Regions from separate parts of the Phascolarctobacterium faecium genome, predicted to be linked through region 3. Evidence: riboswitches for the same ligand, from Rfam matches in the RefSeq annotation. Region 3 holds a riboswitch; each other region holds the start of a gene.

What was found. A riboswitch is a leader RNA that binds a small molecule or an ion and turns the genes downstream of it on or off. The one in region 3 is predicted to bind S-adenosylmethionine.
Region 1: linked by a shared signal. The riboswitch ahead of PFJ30894_RS03260 (methionine ABC transporter ATP-binding protein) and the one ahead of PFJ30894_RS11005 (MetQ/NlpA family ABC transporter substrate-binding protein) in region 3 are both predicted to bind S-adenosylmethionine.
Region 2: linked by a shared signal. The riboswitch ahead of metK (methionine adenosyltransferase) and the one ahead of PFJ30894_RS11005 (MetQ/NlpA family ABC transporter substrate-binding protein) in region 3 are both predicted to bind S-adenosylmethionine.

What each region holds. Positions count from the first base shown of each region.
Region 1 is NZ_AP019004.1:671,191-676,516, reverse strand. Features, by position in the region: gene hisG (ATP phosphoribosyltransferase) at 1-459, opposite strand, end outside; gene hisZ (ATP phosphoribosyltransferase regulatory subunit) at 476-1,654, opposite strand; gene PFJ30894_RS03265 (YerC/YecD family TrpR-related protein) at 1,644-1,952, opposite strand; SAM riboswitch class I at 2,110-2,211, shown strand; gene PFJ30894_RS03260 (methionine ABC transporter ATP-binding protein) at 2,289-3,326, shown strand; gene PFJ30894_RS03255 (methionine ABC transporter permease) at 3,316-3,975, shown strand; gene PFJ30894_RS03250 (MetQ/NlpA family ABC transporter substrate-binding protein) at 4,002-4,835, shown strand; gene PFJ30894_RS03245 (LysR family transcriptional regulator) at 4,915-5,326, opposite strand, start outside.
Region 2 is NZ_AP019004.1:1,582,942-1,588,267, forward strand. Features, by position in the region: gene coaBC (bifunctional phosphopantothenoylcysteine decarboxylase/phosphopantothenate--cysteine ligase CoaBC) at 1-783, shown strand, start outside; SAM riboswitch class I at 914-1,024, shown strand; gene metK (methionine adenosyltransferase) at 1,120-2,298, shown strand; gene priA (replication restart helicase PriA) at 2,448-4,706, shown strand; gene def (peptide deformylase) at 4,771-5,247, shown strand; gene fmt (methionyl-tRNA formyltransferase) at 5,271-5,326, shown strand, end outside.
Region 3 is NZ_AP019004.1:2,295,916-2,301,241, forward strand. Features, by position in the region: gene PFJ30894_RS11000 (sugar transferase) at 1-1,268, opposite strand, end outside; gene PFJ30894_RS11005 (MetQ/NlpA family ABC transporter substrate-binding protein) at 1,611-2,432, opposite strand; SAM riboswitch class I at 2,536-2,634, opposite strand; gene PFJ30894_RS11010 (Fe-S-containing hydro-lyase) at 2,742-3,305, opposite strand; gene PFJ30894_RS11015 (fumarate hydratase) at 3,319-4,164, opposite strand; gene PFJ30894_RS11020 (NAD(P)-dependent malic enzyme) at 4,175-5,326, opposite strand, start outside.

The DNA.
Region 1 (5,326 bases), 830 kb from region 3:
CAATCCAACCATCGGCCCCAGTTCAATCGAGCCGTTAAGCTTGATGATCTCGGTCTGAATCCCCAGACTGCGAAAATACTCCTGGGCACAGTTCGGATATTTAGTTGCTACCCGCAGATGCGCATAATCAGTCAGCCTGGGCCGCTGCATCTGCTCAGGAACTGCCAGCATCAAACGACAGCGTCCATATTTCAGATCCAGCAGCTCATATACGTCCTTGCGTTCTTCCAGCAGCACATCTTTACCAATGATCCCGATATCGGCAGCACCGTATTCTACATAGGTCGGCAAATCGACAGTTTTAGTAATTATAAAGCGCACCTTGCTATCCTCGTTACTGATAACAAGTTTGCGCGAATCTTCAGTTACGTTATCAGCACTATAGCCTACTTTAGCCAGCAGCTCTACTGATCTTTGAAACAGCTTGCCCTTCGGCAGCGCTACGGTAATATAATCCATTACGGCACTTCCTTTATCAATCTTCGATATACAGCAGCGTATCGCAGGCGTTAGCACGCTGCGCGTCCACTGCTTCGCTCTGGTTAAAAGGCTCGGCAGCCAGCTTCACTGTTTTGCCGCTCCTGCGCAGACGCATACACTGCGCGATCGCCTGTGGCAGACAGCCTGCCTGCCAGGCCACCAGAACATCCCAGCTGCTGATATTGTCCAGCTGCCGGCGCCGACTCAGAATCAACATGATCCTGTCTATCCCTATAGCAAATCCTGTTGCCGGGCAGGATCTGCCAAAATTTTCCATCATTGTATCATAACGGCCGCCGCCAATGATCGGGAAACCCATATCCTCAGCGTAGCCTTCAAATAACATTCCAGTATAATAATCAAGGTCGCGCAAAAGCCCCAGATCAAAACGCAGATAACCAGCCGCACCATAGACCTCGGCCAAAGCATAGATTTCGCGCAGATCCTGCACAGCCTTGGAGCTTTTATTGTTCAAACCACAGGCTTCAACCTTATCTAAAAGTTCAAGCCCGCCATGCAGAAACGGCAGCTCTTTAAACAAATCTTTTTGTTCCGGTGACATCCTGCTGCCATCTGCCAACGCTTCCAACCGTACCACATCATGCTCGATCAGGCAGCGTTTCAGCTCCTGCGCCTGCAGTTCAGTGACCTCAGCCGCTTCAATCAGGCCATTTATAAAATCGATCTGGCCAACACTGATCACAAAATCATTTAACCCTGCTGCCTGCAGCGAAGCTACTGCTAAAGCCAGCATCTCGGCATCTGCCGAAGGTCCGGCCGCACCCATCATTTCAACACCGGCCTGATTAAACTCACACTGGCGTCCGGCCTGTGTTTCCTCATAGCGAAATAGATTCGCCAGATAAAAAAGCCGTTTTACCGCCGGTCCCTCATTGAGCCGAGTAGCTACCAAACGCGCCAAAGGAGTCGTCATGTCCGACCGCAGCAATAAAATATTATTACGACGGTCAAAAAATTTAAAACTGCTGTCTGACAGCTGACCTGCTGCGGCAAAAGTATCCAGATATTCAAAAGTCGGCGTGACCACTTCGTCATAGCCCCAGGCTTTAAAGGTATAGGCAAGCTTATTTTCAATTATCCTTCTGGCGCCGGCTTCACCCGGAAGTACGTCCCTAGTTCCATACGGCACCTGCAAAGCTTTATTATTCAGCATTGTGCTTGTCTTCCTTTTTTAATAATGGCATTATCGAATTATAGCCGTCAGCGCCATAAACCAAACAGCGTTTAACCCGTGAGATCGTCGCCGTACTGGCGCCTGTTTTTTCTACTATCTCTTCATAAATACAGCCTGCATCAAGCATTCTGGCAACCTCCAAACGCTGCGCCATGGATTTCAGTTCGCTGATCGTGCAAATATCCTCAAAAAAGTTGGAACACTGCTCTTCACTTTTTAAGCTAAGAATCGCTTTAAATAATTGATCGGTCAAATGGTCTCTGGTTTTTGCAGCCATGATTGCCTCCTTAAATTTAGCTGGTGCTAGCACCTTTTTTCTTTTATACTTTATCACTTTATCTTGTGAAAGGCAAGGTTTTTTACAAAAATTTTAAAATTTTTATTGACAAGTGCCGATTGTAAGTGTATTATTTTGTTTAACAACTTCAAACGGTATTTCATCAAGAGTAGCCGAGGGACTGGCCCTATGAAGCTACGGCAACCATCACGACGTGAACGGTGCCAAATCCAACGGATGTAAATCCGACAGATGAAGCAGTACGAAACGCTTTCGTTACCCTTCACCTGTGTGAAGGGTTTTTTTACGATTTTAGAAAAGAAAGAGGAACGCTGTATGATCGATTTACGCAATGTGGAAAAAACCTATTACAGCAATGCAGGTGATATCCACGCTTTAAAGAAAACAAATCTGCATATCAACGCCGGAGAAATATTCGGTATCATCGGCCTCAGCGGTGCCGGTAAATCAACCCTGATCCGCTGCATCAATATGCTGGAAGTACCTACCGGCGGTCAGGTCTTTGTGGATGGACAGGAACTGACTGCAATGAACAATCAGGAACTGCGCAAAGCACGCCAAAATATCGGGATGATCTTCCAGCACTTTAATCTGCTGGCCTCCCGCACAGTTTATGATAATATCGCTTTTCCGCTGGAAATACAGGGTATTTCGCAGTCTGAAATCAAAAAGCGGGTGCAGCCGCTGCTGGAGCTGGTACAATTACAGGACCGCGGCGATTATTATCCCAGCCAGTTGTCAGGCGGTCAGAAACAACGTGTCGGTATTGCCCGTGCTCTGGCCAGCGATCCTAAAGTACTGCTGTGTGATGAAGCAACCTCGGCATTGGACCCGCAGACAACAAAATCTATTCTCGACCTGCTCAAAGATATCAATAAACGCCTGAATCTGACTATTGTCATGATCACACATCAGATGGAAGTAGTCAAAGAAGTCTGTGACAGAGTAGCTGTTATCGAAAACGGCGAGATCATTGAAGAAGGTTCCATGATCGATGTTTTCACCGATCCGCAGAAGCCCACTACCAAAGATTTCGTCAAAAGCATCAACAATGTCGAACTGCCTGCACTGCTGCAATCTTCTTCAATCAGCGCAGTCTACACCGAAGGCAGCAAACTGATCGTGCGATTATCCTTCATCGGTAACTCAGCCGGCGATCCGATCGTTTCCGGTATGGTCAAAAAATTCGATGTCGATATCAATATCATCTACGGTAATATCGACTCGCTTAAGGATATACCCTTCGGCACCCTGGTCATTGAGATTTCAGGAAGCGCCGCAGGTATCAAAAATGCTCTGCAATATCTGCATGAACAGCAGCTGAAAGTTGAGGTGATCGGTTATGTCTCCTGAAATGTTAGCTCTTTTACTTAAATCCTTTTGGGAAACCTGCTATATGGTGCTGGCTTCCACAATACTCGCCACACTCATCGGCGTACCGCTCGGCGTGATCTTAACCGTCACCCGTAAAAACCATATCCTGCCCAACGCTCCTGTAAACAGCGTTTTAGGCGCTATTGTCAACGCTACCCGCTCAACTCCCTTCATTATATTAATGGTAGCGATCATTCCTCTGACCCGCCTTTTAGTAGGCTCTTCGATAGGTACTACCGCTTCCATCGTACCTTTGACTATTTCAGCCGCACCCTTTATTGCCCGCATCATCGAATCTTCGCTGCTGGAAATCGACCACGGCGTTATCGAAGCGGCTCAGGCCATGGGCGCCAGCCCCATGCAGATTATCCGCAAGGTCCTTTTGCCGGAAGCACTGCATTCCATCGTTTTAGGTATCACCCTCGCTGTTATCGCTTTGATCGGTTATTCCGCCATGGCTGGTACATTAGGCGGCGGCGGCTTAGGCGATCTGGCGATCCGTTACGGTTATCAGCGTTTCCAAATGGACGTTATGCTGATCACTGTCGTCGTACTTATCGTTATGGTCCAATCTATCCAGTCACTCGGCGACTACTTTTCCAAAAAGCTTAATAAAAACAAACTATAAAATCATCTTATAAAGGGGAAATTATCATGAAAAAATTAGCTAAAATACTGACCGCAGCAGCTTTATGCGTAGCTGCCCTGACCACCTTCGGCTGCGGTGACGATAAAAAAGAAGCAGCAAAAGCTCCTGCCGGCGATGCACCTATCAAAATCGCAGTTACTGCAGGTCCTCATGCTGAAATTATGGACAATGTCAAAAAACTTGCTGAAAAACAAGGTCTGAAAATCGAAGTCGTTGAATTCAACGACTATGTAACTCCTAATGTAGCACTATTCCAAGGCGAAGTTTTTGCCAACAGCATGCAGCACCGCCCCTATTTAGATGCCACTCTGCAAAAAGAACCTAAATTTGACCTGGTAGAAGTTTTCAAAACCGTTAACTTCCCGATGGCCGCTTACTCCAAAACTTTGAAAAAAGGCGACGCCATTCCTGACGGCGCCACAATCGGTATTCCTAACGATCCATCCAACGGCGGCCGTGCGATTTTAGTTCTTGCCAATGCCGGGCTGATCAAAGTCAAAGATATCAAAAACGTTACTACCACCGTTGCCGATATCACCGAAAATCCACATAACTTCAAATTCCTGGAACTGGATGCAGCTACCATTCCCCGCAGCCTGCCCGACGTTACCTTTGCTGTAATCAATGCCAACTACGCTATTCCAGCAGGCCTGAACCCTACCAAAGATTCCATCATTCTGGAATCTGCTGACAATCCGTTTGTCAACATCTTCGTAACCAAGAAAACCAATGAAAACGATCCCCGGATCGCTAAACTGAAAGAAATTTACCAATCAGCTGATAATGAAAAATTCATTATGGAACACTTCCAGGGTACCATTTTACCGGCCTGGAAATAATTAAAAACTAAGCCCCCGGAATCTTAAAAATTCCGGGGGCTTTTTATTTATATTTTCTCTGATCTACAGTCAACAGCACTCAGCAGAACTTTTTGCACTGTTCAAAATACTGCGGTATAAAACTGATAAAATTACGTGTTGTCGGCGAGTGATAATGCTTGCGCCCCCATACCACTGCCGCCGTAGTCGTCAGCTCCGGGTCGTCCATACGGACACAGGCCAGCCCTTCATGCCTGGCGATCGCTTCTGCTGATTCTGGGATAACGGCCAGTCCCAAACCGGCTTTCGCCCAGGCAATCAGATAATTACTGTCATCGCTGAGACAGAAAAAATATGCCTGAATGCCATTTTTAGCAGCAGACTGTTCCAACAGTTCCTTATAACGGCGGTGGCATAAAAGCGGCAGCCCCTGCAGCCTGCTTACAGGCAGTTCAAAAGTCCCCTCCAGCTGCGGAAAAAACGCCGCATCATAGACTAATGCCAAGCGTTCA
Region 2 (5,326 bases), 710 kb from region 3:
AAAGAGCATGGCGTAACTGTGATGGCCCCGGCGACAGGCTTTTTGGCCTGTGGTACTTCTGGTGCGGGACGTCTGCCTGAGCCTTGTGAGATCGTGGAATTTGTCAAAGCTTTCTTTGCCAGAAGTTGTGGCGATATGAAAAATCTGCGTGTTTTGGTAACTGCTGCCGGTACCCGCGAGCCGATCGACCCGGTACGGTATGTCGGCAACCGCTCCAGCGGTAAGATGGGTTATGCTATCGCGCAGGCCGCTGCTGACCGCGGTGCCGAGGTGACGCTGGTTTCGGGGCCGTCGGTGCTGAATCCGCCTGCTAATGTCAAAACGGTGCAGGTTGAAACTACGCAGCAGATGATGGACGCCTGTCTGGCAGCTTACAACGACATGGATATAGTGATCAAAGCTGCTGCTGTGGCTGATTACAGACCCCATGATGTTGCCGAACAGAAAATCAAAAAGAAAACTGACGACGCTTTAACTGTCGTAATGGATAAAAACCCTGATATTCTAAAAGCTCTGGGCGAACGTAAAGAAAAACAGTTTTTGGTAGGATTTGCTGCCGAAACTCAAAATCTGATTGCTAATGCAAAAGAAAAAATCTGCAAAAAGAATTTGGATATGATCGTTGCTAACGATGTCACTTTGCAGGGGGCAGGATTTAACTCTGATACCAATATCGTTAAATTCCTGTTTCCGGACGGCGAAGTGCGCGAGCTGGAGCAAATGACCAAAGCAGAAGTTGCAGAAGAGCTTTTGAATACTGTTCTGCGTTTGCGCAAATCGTAAATAGTATAACTCGTTCAAAAGGCGTAGAAATAAGCTTTTGTAGGCCTCGGGATGTAAAAATGAAAGATTTTTGTAAAATCTGTTGCAATTTGAAAGTTGTTCCGCTATAATAAGCATTGTAATTGAATATTACTCATCAAGAGCTGGTGGAGGGAATGGCCCTGTGAAACCGCAGCAACCATTGTAAGGTGAAAGTCTTGCAAAACGGTGCTAAGTCCTGCGATAATTCGTGAGATGAGAATGCTGAACAATAATACGCAGCGCTCTCATTATGAGAGCGCTTTTTTAGTAAGCAGGCAGATTGATGATGTGTACTTTATCTAAAGGAGGCTAATTATGAGAAAATTATTTACTTCTGAGTCTGTAACAGAAGGACATCCGGATAAGATCGCCGATCAGATTTCTGATGCGGTTTTAGACGCTATCTTAGAACAGGACCCGATGGGACGTGTTGCGTGTGAAACTTTGGTGGCAACCGGTCAGATTCATGTTGTCGGTGAGATTTCCACAAACTGTTATGTGGATATTCCGAAAATCGCCCGTGAAACTGTAGTCAATATTGGCTATGACCGTGCTAAATATGGTTTTGACGGTAATACCTGCGGCGTGCTGATCTCTATCGACGAGCAGTCTGCCGATATCGCTTTAGGTGTTGATAAAGCACTGGAAGCTAAAGAAGGCAAAGCAGAGGAAACTGAGGTAGGCGCCGGCGACCAGGGTATGATGTTTGGTTACGCTACTAACGAAACCGAAGAATATATGCCGCTGCCTATCTGTCTGGCTCATAAGCTGGCCCGTCGGTTGTCGGAAGTTCGTAAAAACGGTACCTTACCGTATCTGCGTCCTGATGGCAAAACTCAGGTTACAGTTGAATACGACGACGGTAAGCCCGTACGTATCGACGCTATAGTAGTTTCTTCTCAGCATGCGCCTGAAATTCCGATGGAGCAGATCCGCGCTGATATTATGGAGCATGTTATTAAACCGATCGTACCTGCAGAAATGCTGGACGCTGATACCAAATACTATATCAATCCTACCGGCCGTTTTGTTATCGGCGGCCCGCAGGGTGACTCCGGTCTGACCGGACGTAAGATCATTGTCGATACCTACGGCGGTATGGCACGTCATGGCGGCGGAGCTTTCTCGGGTAAAGACCCCACAAAGGTAGACCGCAGCGCTGCTTACGCCGCACGTTACGTTGCTAAAAATATCGTTGCCGCCGGACTGGCTGGTAAATGTGAGATTCAGCTGGCTTATGCTATCGGCGTGGCACAGCCTGTATCTGTTTTGGTAGATACCTTTGGTACCGGTAAGATCGACGATGATAAGATCGCTGACCTGGTGCGCAAAAACTTCTCGCTGAGTCCGGCTGCGATCATCAAAGCTTTGGACCTGCGCCGTCCGATCTATAAACAAACGGCTGCTTACGGCCATATGGGACGTACTGATATTGATCTGCCGTGGGAGCGTACGGATAAAGCCGCTTCCTTGAAAGAACAGGCAGGCTTGTAATTTAAAATGTTGGTAAAGTCACAGCTTCTGCAGGAGCTGTGACTTTCTTTATCTTAGTATAAAAACTGTTGTCCGTAGGAAAAATAAAGGAATTTTCATTTAAATAGTAGAAGTATAATAAGTTAAAGTTTACAGTAATGGAGCATTACATGAAATATATAAATGTGGCAATCAACCTGCCTGTAAAAAACTTGTTCAAACAATTTACCTATGCCGTACCGCCGCAGCTGGACCACGTTGATGTGGGCTGGCGTGTTGTGGTGCCATTTGGGTATCAGACAGTAGAGGGGTTTGTGACATCGTTGGCCGCGGCTGCTCCGGCAGAATACGAATGTAAAGAAATTTTGGCGACACTGGATACGCGCCCCTGGTTTGATGCGGAAATGCTGGCAACGGCAAATTGGCTGTCCGAATATTATCTGTGTTCGCCGGCTGAGGCGATGCGGCTGTTTATTCCAGGTAAAACCAGCATCAAGCGGCAGGCTGTTTATAACGATGAAGGTAAGCTGATCGCTTATGATTACGAAAATAAACTGAAAATCAAGACCCGTATCTGCTTTGTTGTGACTAAGGCAGGACGTGAGGCTCTGGTAGCATATAATAAACGTCTGCGTGCACAGATGCATGCCTTGGAAGTGCTGGCAGAAGCCGAACGCCCTCTAAGCGGGGAGGAACTGGCGTCAGTGCAGGTGAGTGCTGCGACACTGCGTATCTTATGTGAGAAAGGCTGGAGCGAACGTAGTGAGCAACGTGTTTTGCGCAACAGCTATGCCAACAGGACGGAGCTGAAGGAAAGTCTGCATTTGACAGACGAGCAGCGTCAGGCTGTTGAGGCTATCGGCAGTGCTATTACAGAGCCGCATCAGGAAACTTTTTTGTTGCAGGGCATAACCGGCAGCGGTAAGACAGAGGTTTATCTGCGGGCGGCAGCTCAGGCAATGGAAGCAGGCAAGCAGGTTCTGCTGCTGGTACCAGAGATAGCATTGACGGCACAGATCGTTAAACGTTTTCAGGCCTGGTTCGGCGATGAAGTTGCGGTTGCCCACAGCAAACTGTCACAGAATGAACGTGCCGATGTGTGGTATAAAATGCGTACTAACAGTGCCAAGCTGCTGATCGGTGTACGCTCAGCTGTTTTTGCTCCCTTCAGCGATCTGGGCCTGATAATTATTGATGAAGAACATGAGAGCAGTTACAAGCAGGACGAGCGGCCCAATTATCATGCGCGGACAGTAGCCCTGAAAAGGGCGCAGCTGAGCGGTATTCCGGTAGTTTTGGGAAGTGCGACACCTGATTTGGAAAGTTTTTATAAAGCGCGCCAGGGAACATATACACATCTGCGTTTGCTGCAGCGTGCCAACGGCAGTATGCTGCCGCATGTTGAAATTGCCGATATGAGGCTGGAATTGCAGCGGGGGAATAAATCTGTGCTCTCGGCGGCGCTGAACGATGCATTGCTGCAGACGGCGGTACAGGGAGAGCAGGCTATAGTACTGCTGAACAGGCGTGGTTTTTCAACCTTTGTGATGTGTCGTGACTGCGGTGAAAGTATTGTATGCCCGCATTGTGCTGTTGCGCTGGTTTATCATAGTGCCGGTGAAGCAATGCGCTGCCATTACTGCGGGAATACCGCCCCGATCCCGGACGAATGTCCTAACTGTCATAGTCGCAGAATCAGATTTTTTGGTACTGGCACCCAGAAAGCAGAAGCAGAAATTGCCGAACTGCCGGAAATCAGGATTTTGCGGATGGATCAGGATTCGACTGTCAAAAAATTCGCGCATGAGGATATTCTTAAATCTTTCAGCAGCGGTGAATATAATGTGCTTTTAGGTACGCAGATGGTAGCAAAAGGACATGATATACCTAACGTAACACTGGTGGGTATCCTTTCGGCAGATTCGACGCTGAATCTGCCCGATTTCAGAGCTTCGGAACGAACCTTTGCTCTGCTGACACAGGCTGCAGGCAGAGCCGGGCGCGGTGACAGGGCCGGCCATGTGGTCCTGCAGACTTATGACCCGGATAATCCAGTTATCAAGCTGGCGGCGACGCAGGATTACGACACTTTTGCCGCCAGCGAACTGGAAATCAGGCAGGAGCTTGGATATCCGCCTTATACCGAAATTTTGAAAATTACGGTATTGGATAAGGAAGAAGTGCGCGGCAGCAGTCTGGCCCAGCGGATCGTTAATTTTCTGCAGACGCTGCAGCTGGAACATCCTGAACAGGAACTGTTGGTATTGGGGCCGTTCCCTGCTATCGTTGCCAAGGTACGTGACCTGTACCGCATGAACATTCTTGTAAAATGTCCGCAGATGGAGCCGGTCAAGCGTGCTTTGTGGAATTCTGAATTTAAAGAATGCCGAAATGTCTTTTTTGACGTCGACCCTGTCAGCGTAGTTTAGAAATTGCCTGCAGTTTGAATTTTATGGTATAATATAAGGTACGAAAAATTAAGGAGGTCCGACCGTGGCTAAATTAGATATCATTGTTGCCGGTAACCCAGTGCTGCGGTTAAAGGCAAAAGAAGTAGAACGTATAGATAAAAAAACAGTCCGTTTGCTGAACGATATGGCGGAAACCATGTACGCGGCAGACGGCGTAGGCCTGGCAGCGCCTCAGGTAGGTGTTTCCAGACGAATAGTAGTTATCGACGTTGGCGAAGGCCTGATCGAGCTTATCAATCCGGTTATCACCAAAAGGGAAGGTTCCGTTGTCGGCGGCGAAGGCTGTCTGTCGGTGCCTAATTTTGAAGGCGAAGTAGAACGCGCCGAATATATTGAATGTGAGTTTTTTGACCGTAAAGGCAAACGTATGAAGCTTGCCAGCGACGGCATTCTGGCGATCGCTGTACAGCACGAGCTGGATCATTTGGACGGTATCCTGTTTATTGATAAAGCTACCGTATTGACACCTAAAGAAACAGTGCCTGTCGGCATAGAATAGGCGGCAAGCTAAAGGAGATCAAAATGAGAATTGTATTTATGGGTACACCAGATTTTGCCGTAGGAACTTTACAGGCTTT
Region 3 (5,326 bases):
AGCATGATCATCAGGTCTGTTTTGACGCTGAAGTCCTGTATATACAGCAGGTCATAGATCAGCTTGTCATAGGCACTGGTATTATATTTGCCTGCTATTTGTGCCAGGCCTGTGATGCCAGGTTTGACGTTATGCCGGTAATCATATTCAGGCTTTTGGGCAATAAACTGCTTGACGAAGAACGGCCGTTCCGGTCTGGGCCCGACGATGCTCATTTCACCTTTCAGCACATTGAACAGCTGCGGCAGCTCATCAAGTCTGGTAGCCCTCATAAATCTGCCGAATTTTGTGATCCTGGGGTCCCCTTCCGCAGCCAGTACCGGACCGCATTTTGCTTCCGCATCCTGCTTCATGCTGCGGAATTTATGTACAAAAAATGTCTTACCGTATAGCCCCACGCGCTCCTGTGAATAAAGCACCGGCCCTTTACTGTCCAGTTTTATCATAACTGCTGTTATCAGCATGACTGGCGATAGTATAATCAAAGCAGTTACCGCTACGGCAATATCTAAAATCCGTTTCAGTACTCTCTGTTCTGCTGTCAGCAGCATACGTGTTACACGCTGCATCGGTATATCATCAACTAATAAAAAGCCTGTATTCTTACATGCCAGTTCATACAGTGTCGGTACAAAAAATATTTGTTTCTTCGTGCTGCGCGCATAACGCAGTATTTTTTCTTTGTCTGCTATCGGCAGTTCCGCGCCAATAAAAACATAGTAGTTAGCGTCGATAAGCTGCTTCCAGTTGGTCTGTTGACAGCTGTCACAAACAGACTGCAATGACTGCTCCATTCCATAAGTTTTCAATAATTTATTTTGGATGCGTGCTGCTTCTTCACCGGCTGCAAATAATACAGCCGTCTGTTTGGGAAAATACTCCCATTCCCACTGGTGACAGATATATTGCCAGATTGCCAGCAACACAAACGAAAATACCGCTGAATAAACAAGTACAACACGTGAATAATCAAACTGACGAAAAAAGAAGGTCATGGCCATCGCTATGATGTAAATATTGGTCACCGCTACCAATAGATTAAGAAAAATATCTACCAGCTTTTTGCGGATCAGACTGAACAAGCCATAGACGTTGAACATAAAGAACATCATGATGACCAGGATCGGTAAAAATTCCAGATGGAAAGCTATCTTATCCGTTTGTTTATTCCCCAGCTCCAGCGCCATAGCGATGCTGGTAGCCAGATACAAACAAATTATGTCGCCTATGATCAAAACTATCTTTCGCAGCAAAGAATTATATCCCACTAGAATTCACCTATAATCAATACTTTTGTATTTTTTGTTTATGCTAAAATATTTCACCTATAATTCATAATTATTGTACCACTGTTGTACCCCCCCGCAAGACATAAGCACGTTTTATTTTATATTTCAGTCTCATTTTTGCTCTTACTTATATTTTCATCGTACTTGTGCGGCAATATTTACAATCCCACTTGCCAGCACCTGATCTACAACAACAAAAAGCCTGACTCTATTCCCATAAGCCAGGCAAAAAAATAACCCCTCTCAACTTCCGCTGAGAGGGGAATATTTTTTATTTGCTATCTTACAATCACTATCCGATAAAATCAAACAGAGCTTACATTAAAAAGCAGGTACAACAGCGCCTTTATATTTCTCTTCGATGAATTTCTTTACTTCAGGGCTGGTTAAAGCTTTATCCAGTTTTTGCAGTTCCGGACGCTTATCGTCGCCTTTACGTATTGCTAAGATATTGGCATACGGAGAATCCTTCGGTTCAGTAAAGAGAGAATCTTTGACTGGATTCAGCTGTGCTTCCATAGCAAAATTGGAATTGATAACAGACAGATCAACATCATCCATGGAACGCGGCAGCAAAGCTGCTTCTATTTCCACGATCTGCAGATTTTTAGGATTATCAACAATATCGCCAGGCGTACCGGAAATGCCTACACAGTCACGCAGCTTGAGCAGCTTGGCGCTTTGCAGCAATGCCAGAGCACGGCCGCCGTTAGTAGGATCATTCGGGATTGCAACTTTAGCTCCGCTTGGAACATTATTTAAGTCTTTTAATTTTTTTGAATAAACCCCCATTGGTTCGATATGTACCTTGGTATAAGCAACCAGAGGCAGATTCCTTTCGGAAGCAAATTTCTCGAGATACGGAGTGTGCTGGAAGAAGTTGGCGTCTAATTCTTTATCAGCCAAAGACAAATTGGGTTTAACATAATCGCTGAATTCAATGATCTGCAGATCAACGCCTTCTTTAGCCAATTGCGGTTTGATCAGATTCAAAATTTCAGCATGCGGTACAGGCGTTGCGCCTACTTTCAGCACCACCTTTTTATCGCCGCTGTTAGCGGCTGGTTTGCTGTCGCCGCCACAGCCGGCAACGACTAATGCAATGCTGAACACTGCCAGCAAAGCCAGAAATAACTTTTTCATAAACAATCTCTCCTTTAAAATGAATTTAACACAGTACCTATCTTAGCTCGGTCGGACTAACAAAAAAGCTCTTTCCGAGGAAAGAGCGCTTGCTTCTGCTTTCCTCTCATCTATCAAGAATGTTCTTGCAGGATTTAGCACCATAGCTAGGCTTGGTTGCCGGGTTTCACAGGGCCTGTCCCTCCACCGCTCTCGATAAGAGTGTGTTATTCGATTGGCATTATGATAGCTCAACTAAATAAGCTTGTCAAGACTTTTGCAAAAAATAAGGAACTGCTTCTGCAGTCCCTTAAAGATTTGTTAAATTTGTTACTCTTTACTGTATTTGGCAATGCCAACTTTATAAAAATCGTTGCCTTCGCTGTCGATACAGACGATAGCAGGAAAATCTTTAACTTCATAACGGCGAATAGCTTCAGGCCCTAAATCTTCATAGGCAATCATTTCTTCGCCTTTGATAGATTTTGCAATAACTGCTGCCGCTCCGCCAATAGCAGCAAAATAAACAGCGCCATGCTCCACGCAGGCATCAATAACTTCCTGCGACCGCAGTCCTTTACCGATCATCCCACGCATACCCTGTTCGATCATCGTCGGGGTATATTTGTCCATACGCCCACTGGTCGTCGGTCCAGCACTGCCAACTACTTCACCGGGTTTAGTAGGGCTTGGACCTACGTAATAAATCACCTGATCCCTTACATCGAAGGGCAATTGCTCTCCCTTGGCCAGTGCTTCTGTCATACGCTTATGTGCCGCATCACGGGCAGTATAGATGTAACCGCTGATACGTACTACATCACCTGCGTGCAGGTCTTTGATCGTAGCTTCGCTTAACGGCGCATTGATATATTTGATAATCGCTTCACTCATCTCAGGCCCCTCCTTACAATACCATTTCTGCACGGCGTGCAGCATGGCAGTTCAGATTAACGGCAATCGGCAGGCCGCCGATATGGGTCGGTGCATATTCAATATTAACAGCTACGGCAGTAGTGCTGCCGCCCAGTCCGGAAGGACCTACGCCAGTCATATTGACACGTTTCAGCAGTTCTTTTTCAAGTTCTGCATACTGAGGATTAGGATTGTGCTCCCCTACCTTACGAGTAAGAGAATACTTTGCCAAAAGTGCAGCTTTTTCCATATTACCGCCAATACCGACACCTACGGTAACAGGCGGACAGGGATTAGGGCCGGCACTGCGCACGGTGTCGACAACGAATTTGATAACGCCTTCAACGCCGTCAGCCGGTTTAAGCATTTTTAGTGCGCCCATGTTTTCACTGCCGCAGCCTTTAGGCGATACGGTTATTTTGACCTGTTCACCGGGCACTATCGTTGTATGAATGATCGCCGGCGTATTATCACCGGTATTTTTACGTACAAATAAAGGATCATCAACAGAAGATTTACGCAGATAACCGCCAACATAACCATCGGCGATACCGGCGTTGACCGCTTCATAAAGATCTCCGCCTACAAAATGTACTTCCTGTCCGATTTCCATAAAGACAACTGTCAAACCGGTATCCTGACAAATCGGCACGTCTTTGGCTTTTGCTAGTTCGGCATTCTCAACGATAGTCGTCAATATTTCCTGCCCCAAAGGAGATTCTTCGGTGGCGATAGATGCTTTTAATTTTTCCAGCAGCTCTTCCGGCAGGTAATCGCAGGAATCTTTACAAAGCTTACTGACAGCAGCAGTTATCTCCTGAACTTTTATCTCGCGCATGATAGCCTCCTTATCTGCCGACACGTTTCATAGTGTTGGCACGCACTTCTTCTGGATCGACTTTAATGCGGGCAATGCCTGTTTCCATAGCAACACGGGCCACTGCGGCCGCAACTGCCGGCGCAACACGCGGATCAAATGCATCCGGAACAACATAATCGGCACGCAGGTCTTTCTCGTCGATCAGTTCGGAAATTGCATAAACAGCAGCTACTTTCATTTCTTCAGTGATTGCTTTAGCGCGTACATCAATAGCGCCGCGGAACACACCCGGGAATACAGTGACGTTGTTGACCTGATTCGGACTGTCACTGCGGCCGGTACCTGCAACAGCAGCACCAGCTTCGATAGCGTCAGCATAAGAAGTTTCCGGAACCGGATTGGCAAGTGCAAAAACTATAGCTTTATCTGCCATGCTGGCGATGATTTCTTTCGTAAAGACGTTAGGAGCGGAAACACCGATCAAAACGTCAGCGCCTTTGGCGATATCCGCCAAAGTGCCTTTTTTATGTTCTTTATTAGTGACTGTCGCTAGATAAGACTGGATGCGGTCAAGATTAGCGTCAATGCCTTCATACAAAGCGCCGAAACGATCAACCATGGTTACATTTTCAGCACCCATGCTGATAAGCAGACGGCCGATAGCAGAGCCTGCTGCGCCGCAGCCGTTAACAACAAATTTAGCTGTTTTCATATCTTTTTTCACGAAGCGCAAAGCACCGATAACTGCTGCCAGACAGGCAATTGCAGTACCGTGCTGATCGTCATGGAAAACAGGGATATCGCAGATTTTCTTCAATTCGCATTCGATATCATAGCATTTAGGAGAGGAAATATCTTCCAAATTGATACCGGCAAAGCTGGGCTGCAGGAAACGTACAGTTTCAATAATTTTAGCAGGATCTTTAGTATCGATACAGATAGGTACAGCATCTACATCGCCAAAGGTTTTAAATAGTGCTGCCTTGCCTTCCATTACCGGCATTGCTGCTTCCGGTCCGATATCTCCCAGGCCGAGTACACGGGTACCGTCGCTGACTATAGCGACCATGTTGCCGCGGCAGGTATATTCAAAGGACAAGTCTTTATTTTCTTTGATTTCTTTACATGGTTCAGCAACACCAGGGGTGTATGCCAAGGCCAAATCTTCGCGGGTTTTAAT